2 regions of the Bradyrhizobium sp. F1.4.3 genome follow, and region 2 is predicted to be linked to the other one. Evidence: predicted binding sites of a transcription regulator. Region 2 holds the regulator's gene; the other holds the start of a gene.
What was found. The regulator PhoB, encoded in region 2, activates phosphate uptake and scavenging genes when phosphate is short. The targets are predictions, from matches to a motif close to TGTCATNNANCTGTCAT.
Positions count from the first base shown of each region.

Region 1: ABIB73_RS29095 (RNA degradosome polyphosphate kinase) is a predicted target of PhoB. The motif match lies at 1,323-1,339, and genes of this name have one in related genera.

Region 1 is NZ_JBEPRN010000015.1:34,180-39,065, reverse strand. Features, by position in the region: gene ABIB73_RS29105 (CDP-alcohol phosphatidyltransferase family protein) at 1-499, shown strand, start outside; gene ABIB73_RS29100 (P-loop NTPase family protein) at 593-1,270, shown strand; gene ABIB73_RS29095 (RNA degradosome polyphosphate kinase) at 1,414-3,606, shown strand; gene ppx (exopolyphosphatase) at 3,619-4,886, shown strand, end outside.
Region 2 is NZ_JBEPRN010000008.1:93,712-98,597, reverse strand. Features, by position in the region: gene ABIB73_RS21560 (aspartate aminotransferase family protein) at 1-930, opposite strand, end outside; gene ABIB73_RS21555 (GcrA family cell cycle regulator) at 1,388-1,897, shown strand; gene phoB (phosphate regulon transcriptional regulator PhoB) at 2,153-2,860, opposite strand; gene phoU (phosphate signaling complex protein PhoU) at 2,883-3,599, opposite strand; gene pstB (phosphate ABC transporter ATP-binding protein PstB) at 3,611-4,432, opposite strand; gene pstA (phosphate ABC transporter permease PstA) at 4,429-4,886, opposite strand, start outside.

The DNA.
Region 1 (4,886 bases), on a different contig from region 2:
CCCGATCATCGTCTGGGCCATCGTGTCGAGCCAAATGGAGGTGGCGTTTGCCGTGTTCCTGATCGCCGGCATCAGCGACGCTGTCGACGGCTTCCTGGCCAAGCGTTTCAACATGACGAGCGAGCTCGGCGCGCTGCTCGACCCGCTCGCCGACAAGGCGCTCTTGGTCTCGATCTACCTAGCGCTCGGCATCTGGGGTGACATCCCGCGCTGGATCGTGATCCTGGTCGTCTCCCGCGACATCATGATCGTTGCCGCCGTGATCGTGTCCTGGCTGTTCGACAAGCCGGTCGAGATGAAGCCGTCGAAGGTATCCAAGCTCAACACAGCGGCCCAGGTCGCCTACGCGGCCTTGGTGCTGGCCGCGCTTGCCTTCGGCTTCAAGGCGGCGCCCTATGATATAATCCTGATGGGCTTCGTCACGATCTTCACGCTCTCCTCCGTATCGCTCTATCTCGTCGAGTGGCTGAGGCACATGAGCACGATCGACGCCAAATGAGCTCGGAAACGGCCCCGCAAAAGGCCAACTCCGGCTCGATTAAGTTGAATCTCTTCAAGCGAAGCCGGCGCGCCGGCATGGAGCAAAGCAAGCGTGGCAGGCCGCGTTCATCCCCGACAATTGGCGTTTTCGCTTCCGCATGCGGAAAGCCTGAGCCGGGACAATTTCCTTGAAGGCCCCGCCAACGCCGCCGGCCTCGCCCTGATCAACGGCTGGCCGGAATGGCCGAACCGGATCATGTGGCTCGCTGGCCCCGAAGGAAGCGGCAAGAGCCACCTTGCCGCGATCTGGGCCGAGGACGCCGGCGCCCGCTCCACCACCGCCAATGCCCTGACCGCCACCGCCGTCCCCGGCGCGCTCGCCACCGGCGCGCTGGTGGTCGAGGATCTCAAGGCGAAGGATTTCGACGAGCGCGCGCTCTTCCATCTGATGAACCTTGCGCGTGAGGACGACGCCTACATCCTGTTCACCGGACGCGAGGTGCCGGCGGCGCTGGACGTCGAGCTCCGCGACCTCCGCTCCCGGCTTCGGACGATCCCCGTGATCTCGCTACTGCCGCCGGACGACCTGCTCTTCCGTGGCCTGATCGTCAAATTCTGCGCCGACCGCCAGCTCAGCGTGGACGAGAGCGTGGTGAGCTACCTCGCCATCCGCCTGGAGCGCTCCTCGGCCGCCGCCCGGCAGGCCGTGGAACTGCTCGACAGCGAGGCCCTGCGGCTCGGGCGCCCGGTCACCCGGGCCCTGGCGGCCGAGCTGCTGCGGGACACCTGATCCAGATGACTGCGCTCACGCCGCTTGACGCCGTGGGGCGGCGGAACATCAATGTCATCGAAACGTCATCGCGCTCACACATGCTCCCGCCGGTTTTGCGCATAGGCCGCAAAGTATGGCGAGACAGGATGGACCGACTTCTAATGGACTCTGCGCAAGCCGTTGAAATCAAAGATAAAGCCCCGGAACCCGAGGGCCTGCCGGCAATCGCATCCAGCCCCGAGCGATTCATCAATCGCGAGCTCTCCTGGCTGCATTTCAACCGTCGCGTCCTGGAGGAATCGGTCAATCCCAGCCACCCGGTGCTGGAGCGGGTGCGATTCCTGTCGATTTCAGCGAATAACCTCGACGAGTTCTTCATGGTCCGCGTCGCCGGCATCAAGGCCCAAGTGCGCGAGGGCATCGCCGAGCGCAGCCCGGACGGCCTGACGCCGTCCGAGCAACTCACGCTGATCAACCACACCGTCTCCCAGCTGGCGTCCGACCAACAGGCGATCTGGGCCGACCTGCGCGGCACGCTCGCAGGCGTCGGCATCGTGCTGGTCGACGGCAAGGAGGTCACCAAGGCGGAGCGGACCTGGCTCGAGGACTATTTCCTCAACAACGTGTTCCCCTTGCTGACGCCGCTCGCGATCGATCCGGCCCACCCCTTCCCGTTCATCCCGAGCCTCGGCTTCACCATCGCGCTCCAGCTCACGCGCGCCGTCGACGGCAAGCAGATGAACGCGCTGATCCGCATGCCCGGCAAGATCGACCGCTTCATCCGCCTGCCGGCCGACGGCAAGGTGGTGCGCCTGATCTCGCTGGAGCAGGTCACCGGTCTTTTCATCAACCGCCTGTTCCCGGGCTACAATCTCCACGGCCAGGGCGCCTTCCGCATCATCCGCGACTCCGAGCTCGAAATCGAGGAAGAGGCCGAGGACCTCGTCCGCCTGTTCGAGACCGCGCTGAAGCGGCGCCGCCGCGGCTCGGTGATCCGGCTCGAGATCGACGCCAAGATGCCGGAGCAGCTGCGCAGCTTCGTGCAGCACGCGCTGTCGGCCGCCGACGACGAGGTGTTTCTGGTCGACGGCGTGCTCGCCATGAACGAACTCTCGCAGCTCACCCGGCTCGACCGGCCCGACCTCGAATTCACCCCTTACGTGCCGCGCCATCCCGAGCGCGTCCGCGAGCATGGCGGCGACATTTTTGCCGCGATCCGGCAGAAAGACCTCGTCGTCCACCATCCTTATGAATCCTTCGACGTGGTGGTGCAGTTTCTCCAGCAAGCCGCGCGCGATCCCGACGTCGTCGCTATCAAGCAGACGCTCTACCGTACCTCCAACAACTCGCCGATCGTGCGCGCACTTGCGGAAGCCGCCGAAGCCGGCAAATCCGTCACCGCGCTGATCGAGCTAAAGGCGCGCTTCGACGAAGAGGCCAACATCCGCTGGGCGCGCGACCTCGAACGCGCCGGCGTGCAAGTCGTCTACGGCTTCCTCGAACTGAAGACGCACGCAAAACTCTCGATGGTGGTGCGCCGCGAGGGCGGCAGCCTCACAACTTACGTCCACACCGGCACCGGCAATTATCATCCGGTCACCGCGCGCATCTACACTGACCTGTCCTATTTCACCTCGGAACCGACCATCGGCCGCGATGCCGCACGCGTGTTCAACTTCATCACCGGTTATGCGGCGCCGAGCGACCTGGAAAAGATGGCGGTGTCGCCGCTGACGCTGCGCAAGCGCATCATCCAGCACATCCAGGGCGAGACCGAGCACGCCCGGCACGGCAAGCCCGGCGCGGTCTGGATGAAGATGAATGCGCTGGTCGACCCCGACATCATCGATGCGCTCTACGAGGCATCACAGGCGGGCGTGCAGGTCGAACTCGTGGTGCGCGGCATCTGCTGCCTGCGGCCCGGCATCCCCGGCCTGTCGGAGAACATCCGCGTCAAATCGATCATTGGACGCTTTCTGGAACACGGCCGAATCTACTGCTTCGGCATGGGCCAGGGCCTGCCGAGCGCGAAAGCGGCTGTGTATATCTCGTCGGCCGACATGATGCCGCGCAACCTCGACCGCCGCGTCGAGGTGCTGTGTCCGCTGCAGAATCCCACGGTGCATCAGCAGGTCCTCGAACAGATCATGGTCGCGAACCTGAAGGACAATGAGCAGAGCTGGCAATTGTTGCCGGACGGGTCCTCAACGCGTATGAAGACCGCGAAGGGCGAGGAGCCTTTCAACGTCCACAACTACTTCATGACAAATCCGAGTCTGTCTGGCCGTGGAAAGTCGCTCAAGGAATCCTCGCCGCGTCGTCTCACGCGCCGGAACGAACGCAATCAGTCCTGACCGGAGATTGCCGTGAAACGGCCGCGCAAGCGTGGCGCTAGCGTCGCGGTCATCGACATCGGCTCCAATTCGGTTCGTCTCGTCGTCTACGAGGCGCTGGCGCGGAGCCTGATTCCGATCTTCAACGAGAAGACTCTGTGTGGCCTCGGACGCGAGGTGCAGAGCACGGGTCTGCTCGCCCCTGATGCCGTCGACAAGGCGCTGACCTCGCTGAAGCGGTTCCGCGCGCTGTGCCGCGTGATGCAGGTCGGCCGTGTGTTCGCGATCGCCACCGCCGCGTGCCGCGACGCCTCCAACGGTCCCGACTTCATCGCAAAGGCCGAGCGCATATGCGCGGTGAAAATCGAGATCCTGTCCGGACCGCGCGAGGCGCGGCTGTCGGCGCTCGGCGTGATCTCGGGAATTCATCATCCCGACGGCATCGTCGGCGATCTCGGCGGCGGCTCGCTCGAACTGATCGACGTGCGCAGGAACAGCGTGCGTAGCGGCGTGACGCTGCCGCTCGGCGGCCTCGCGCTCCAGGACCTCGCCCACAAATCGCTCAAGCGCGCCGACCGCATCGTGCGCGAGGCGCTCGACGAGGTGCCGCAGCTCAAGGCGGGCAGCGGCCGCAGCTTTTATGCGGTCGGCGGCACCTGGCGCGCGCTCGCGCGCATCCACATCATCCAGAGCGGCTATCCGCTCCAAGTGATGCACGGCTATTCGATTTCGGCCGCCGAGGCGCTCGACTTTTCGCGGCGTCTCCGTCGCCTTGCAGCCGCCAACATGCTCGCCGACATCGAGGTCGTCGCGGATGCGCGGCGCCCGCTCCTTACCTATGCCGCGCTGGTGCTCGAGCACGTCATCCGCGTGGCGAGGCCGAAGACCATCGTGTTTTCGACCTTCGGCGTGCGCGAAGGCCTGCTGCACGAGAAGCTCTCGGAGACCGAGCGCAACAAGGACGGGCTGATCTGCGCGGCGGAAGAGCTGAACCAGCTCCTGTCGCGCTCGGCCCGCCATGCCCGCGAGCTGATCGCCTGGACCGACCGCCTCGCGCGCGTGGTCAAGCTGCGCGAGACCGAGGAGGACCGCCGGTTGCGCCACGCCGCCTGCCTGCTCTCCGACATTGGCTGGCGCGTGCATCCCGACCATCGCGGCGAACAAACGCTGAGCCTCGTCGTCAACGGCAATTTCGGTGCAATCACGCACACCGAGCGCGCCTTTGTCGGCCTGTCGGTGTTCTATCGCTATGCTGGCCTGAGCGAGGAAAACCAGCCGCCGCTCACCATGCAGGAACTGCT
Region 2 (4,886 bases):
GAGCAGCAGCGACATCTTCTGCACGTGGTCGAAGAAGCCGGGCTTGAGCATGACGTCGAGCACGGCGTTCGCCGCGGAGACCGCGAGCGGATTGCCGCCGAAGGTCGAACCGTGCGAGCCGGGCGTCATGCCGGAGGCCGCTTCCGCGGTCGCAAGGCAGGCGCCAATCGGGAAACCGCCGCCGAGCGCCTTGGCCAGCGACATCACGTCCGGCGCGACGCCGAAACGGCGATGCGCGAAGAGATCGCCGGTGCGGCCCATGCCGGTCTGCACCTCGTCGAACGCCAGCAGCATCTCGCGCTCGTCGCAGAGCTGGCGCAGCGCCTTGAGGAACGCCGGCGTCGCCGAACGCACACCGCCCTCGCCCTGGATCGGCTCGATCAGGATACCGGCGGTCTGCGGGCCGATCGCCTTCTTCACAGCATCAAGGTCGCCATGCGGGACCTGGTCGAAGCCGTCCATCGGCGGACCGAAACCTTCGAGATATTTTGCCGAGCCGGTCGCAGCCAGCGTCGCCAGCGTACGGCCATGGAAGGCACCCTCGAAGGTGATCATGCGATAGCGATCGGGATGGCCTTTCATGGCCTGGTAGCGGCGCACGACCTTGATCACGCATTCCAGCGCTTCGGCGCCGGAATTGCAGAAGAACACGAAGTCCGCGAAACTCTCGTTGCAAAGGCGGGCCGCGAGCTTCTCGCCGTCCGGGCTCTGGAACAGGTTCGACATGTGCCAGAGCTTTGTGGCCTGCTCCTGCAACGCCTTGACCAGCGCGGGATGGGCATGGCCGAGCGCATTCACCGCCACGCCCGAGGTGAAATCGAGATAGCGATCACCATTGGTCGCAATCAGCCAGCAGCCCTCGCCGCGTTCGAAACCGAGATCGGTCCTGGCGAAAACGGGGAGCAAATGCGGCGCTGCGCTGTTGGTCATGACGGTCACTTGGGTGTTGAGGACAGCCTGTACGTGCTTCACGCAGCGCACCATTGACTGGCCCGGAAAACGAAACGTGCCGCCTTTTAAGGGCGGCACGCACCACCATCTTATGCTTGGCACCACGGGTGTCAATGCCGCCCGGAAAGCCTCGCGAAACGCTGAATCCGTAGTCTTGCGGTGACGAATTTGCGGGGTTTTGGCCACGGAACATGTGGAAGCGAGTCGGCGGACTCTTGCGCGCGAGTCACGCCATATTGTAGCGTTTGGCTTGTCAGATACGACATCTCGTGCAGCAGTTCTGATCCTCTAGGTCCTCATGTACCGGCGTAAACGTTCGGGCGTTATTGGCGCGCCCGGCGAGCCTTAAGGGATTCTGACGGCACGGGTTTTTCGAGGCTTAGGCATTCGTTGTGCAGCCCCAGAATGGCAGGCGCGCGACGAAGGAAAGGGTGCAATGACGGTTTTGACCTGGTCCGACGATCGCGTCGAACAGCTGAAAAAGCTCTGGGAGGCCGGACTTTCGGCCAGCCAGATCGCAGCCGAGCTCGGCAATGTGACCCGCAACGCCGTGATCGGCAAGGTGCACAGGCTCGGGTTGTCCGGCCGCGCCAAGAGCCCGTCTTCGGCGGCGCCGAGGCCGCGCAAGGCGCGTCCCGCGCAGCACATGATGCGGGTGACCCGGCCGATCGCGCGCGGCAACACCGCGCTGGCGCAGGCCTTCGAGGTCGAGGTGGAGCCTGATCCGGTCACCTACGACAACGTGGTGCCGATGAGCCAGCGGCTGTCGCTGCTCGAATTGAACGAGGCGACCTGCCACTGGCCGGTCGGCGATCCTTCGAGCCCGGATTTCTTCTTCTGCGGCGGCAAGGCGCTCTCCGGCCTGCCCTATTGCGCCCAGCATTCGCGCGTCGCGTACCAGCCGGCGGCGGATCGCCGACGGGCGGCACCGAAGCCCGCGCGGTGAGTCAGTTCTGAAATCAAGATGGAGCCGTCACACGATGACGGCCCAGCAAACTCGATGTCGTCCCGGACAAGCGCGCCCTAAGCGCGCGCAGATCCGGGACCCATAGCCACTGCAAGATGTGGCTACGGAGACTCGGGGTTACCTTCTTCGCGCAACAACTACGCCCTGTGGTTATGGGTCCCGGATCTGCGCTTACGCTTGTCCGGGACGACACTGAGAACGTGGCTGCAATCCGCTAACACAACGCCCCCAGCCTTACGCCTGCTCCGCCTTCGCAAAGCGATCATCTAGCGCATAGCCCGCGCCGCGCACGGTGCGGATCGGGTCCTGCTCGCGGCCGAGATTGAGCAGCTTGCGCAGGCGGCCGATATGCACGTCGACGGTGCGCTCGTCGATGTAGATGTCACGACCCCAGACACTGTCGAGCAACTGCTCGCGCGAGAACACGCGGCCGGGATGCTCCAGGAAGAACTCGAGCAGGCGATATTCGGTCGGGCCGAGATCGATCGGCCGGCCCGAGCGCGCCACGCGGCGTTTTTCCCGGTCGAGCTCGATGTCGCCAAAAGCCAGTACGGTGGCGAGCCGCTCGGGGCTTGCGCGCCTGAGCAGTCCCTTCACGCGTGCCAGGAGCTCCGGCACCGAGAACGGCTTGACGATGTAGTCGTCGGCCCCGGTCGCAAGTCCGCGCACCCGCTCGCTCTCCTCGCCGCGCGCGGTGAGCATGATGATCGGGAGCTGCTTGGTGTCGGACCGGGCACGCAAGCGCCGGCACAACTCGATCCCGGAGAGGCCCGGCAGCATCCAGTCGAGCACGATCAGGTCGGGGATGTGCTCCTTGAGGCGGGTGTCGGCGTCGTCGCCGCGCATCACCGTCTCGACGTCATAGCCGTCGCCTTCCAGGTTGTAGCGAAGCAGCTCGGTGAGAGCTTCCTCATCCTCAACCACCATAATGCGTGCGCCCATCGGGTCGTCGCTCCTTAAGTGTTCAAGTATTCGGAACCGTCGTGGCGAAGGTCGTCATATCACCCTTCGGGCGTTTGTCGGTCATCGCCTGACCTTCGATCATGTAGAACACGGTCTCGGCGATATTGGTGGCGTGGTCACCGATCCGCTCGATGTTCTTGGCGCAGAACATCAGGTGGATACAGAACGAGATGTTGCGCGGATCCTCCATCATGTAGGTAAGGAGCTCGCGGAACAGCGAGGTGCAGATGGCGTCGACTTCCTCGTCGCCCTTCCACACCGCCATCGCCGCCGGCAGGTCGTGCGCGGCATAGGCGTCCAGCACCGATTTGACCTGCTGCTGCACGAGGTCGGTCATGTGCTCGAGGCCGCGGAACAGCTTGAGCGGATGAAAATCGGTCTCCAGCGCCGCGACGCGCTTGCCCATGTTCTTGGCGAGGTCGCCAATGCGCTCGAGATCGGTCGCGACGCGCATCGCACCGACGATCTCGCGCAGGTCGATCGCCATCGGCTGGCGGCGCGCGATGGTGAGCACGGCGCGCTCCTCGATCTTCTTCTGAAGCGCGTCGATCTCGACGTCGGTTGCGACCACGCGCTGGCCGAGCGGGACGTCGCGGCGGATCAGCGCATCGACGGAATCGACGATCATGCGCTCGGCGAGGCCGCCCATCTCGGCGACCAGCCGAGTGAGTTCCTGGAGGTCGGTGTCGAAGGCCTTTGCGGTATGTTCGGAACCCATGTCCTGTCTCCTCAGCCGAAGCGGCCGGTGATGTAGTCCTGCGTGCGCCGATCGGTCGGCGAGGTAAAGATCTTGCTGGTGTCGTCGAACTCGATCAGCTCGCCGAGATACATGAAGGCGGTCTTGTCGGAGACGCGTGCCGCCTGCTGCATGTTGTGGGTGACGATCGCGATCGTGTAGTTCTCGGACAATTCCTGAATCAGCTCCTCGACCTTGGCGGTCGAGATCGGATCGAGCGCCGAGCAGGGCTCGTCGAACAGAATCACCTCGGGCCGCACCGCGACCGTGCGGGCGATGCAGAGGCGCTGCTGCTGGCCGCCGGAGAGCGACAGCCCGGAGGCGTTGAGCTTGTCCTTGACCTCGTTCCAGAGCGCGCCGCCCCGCAGCGCCTTCTCGACACGGCCGTCCATCTCCGACTTCGAGATCTTCTCATAGAGGCGGATGCCGAAGGCGATGTTCTCGTAGATCGTCATCGGGAACGGCGTCGGCTTCTGGAACACCATGCCGACCCGCGCGCGCAGCAGATTGAGGTCGAGCTTGGTGTCGAGGATGTTGGTCTGGTCGAGCATGAGCTGACCGGTGGCACGCTGGCCCGGATAGAGATCGTACATCCGGTTGAAGATGCGCAGCAGGGTCGACTTGCCGCAGCCCGACGGGCCGATGAACGCCGTGACGCGGTTGGTGCCGAGCGCCAGGTTGATGTTCTTCAGCGCATGGTGCTCGCCGTAATAGAAATTGAGATTGCGCACCGTCACCTTGGCCGGCGCCTCGGGCAGCGTTGGCGTCTGGGGAAGCCCGCCGGCCGCGCTCATTGATACGGAAAGATCACTCATTTTGCGGTCCTCTCGGCGCCAAGGATGCGCGCGCCAATGTTAAGGGCAAGCACGGTCAGGGTGATGAGCAGCGCCCCGCTCCAGGCCAGCTGCTTCCAGTAAGCGTAGGGGCTCTGCACGAAGTTGTTGATGGTGACCGGCAGGTTCGCCATCGTCTTGTTCAGGCTGAGGCTGAAGAACTGGTTCGACAGCGCGGTGAAGAGCAGCGGCGCGGTTTCACCGGCGACGCGGGCGGTTGCGAGCAGCACGCCGGTGATGAGGCCGGAGCGCGCAGCGCGATAGGCGATGCGCTTGATCACCAGCGAGCGCGGCAGGCCGAGCGCGGAGGCCGCCTCGCGCAGCGCGTTCGGCACCAGGAGCAGCATGTCCTCGGTCGTGCGCAGCACCACCGGGATCACGATGACGGCGAGCGCCAGTGCGCCCGCGATTGCCGAGAAGCCGCGCATCGGCACCA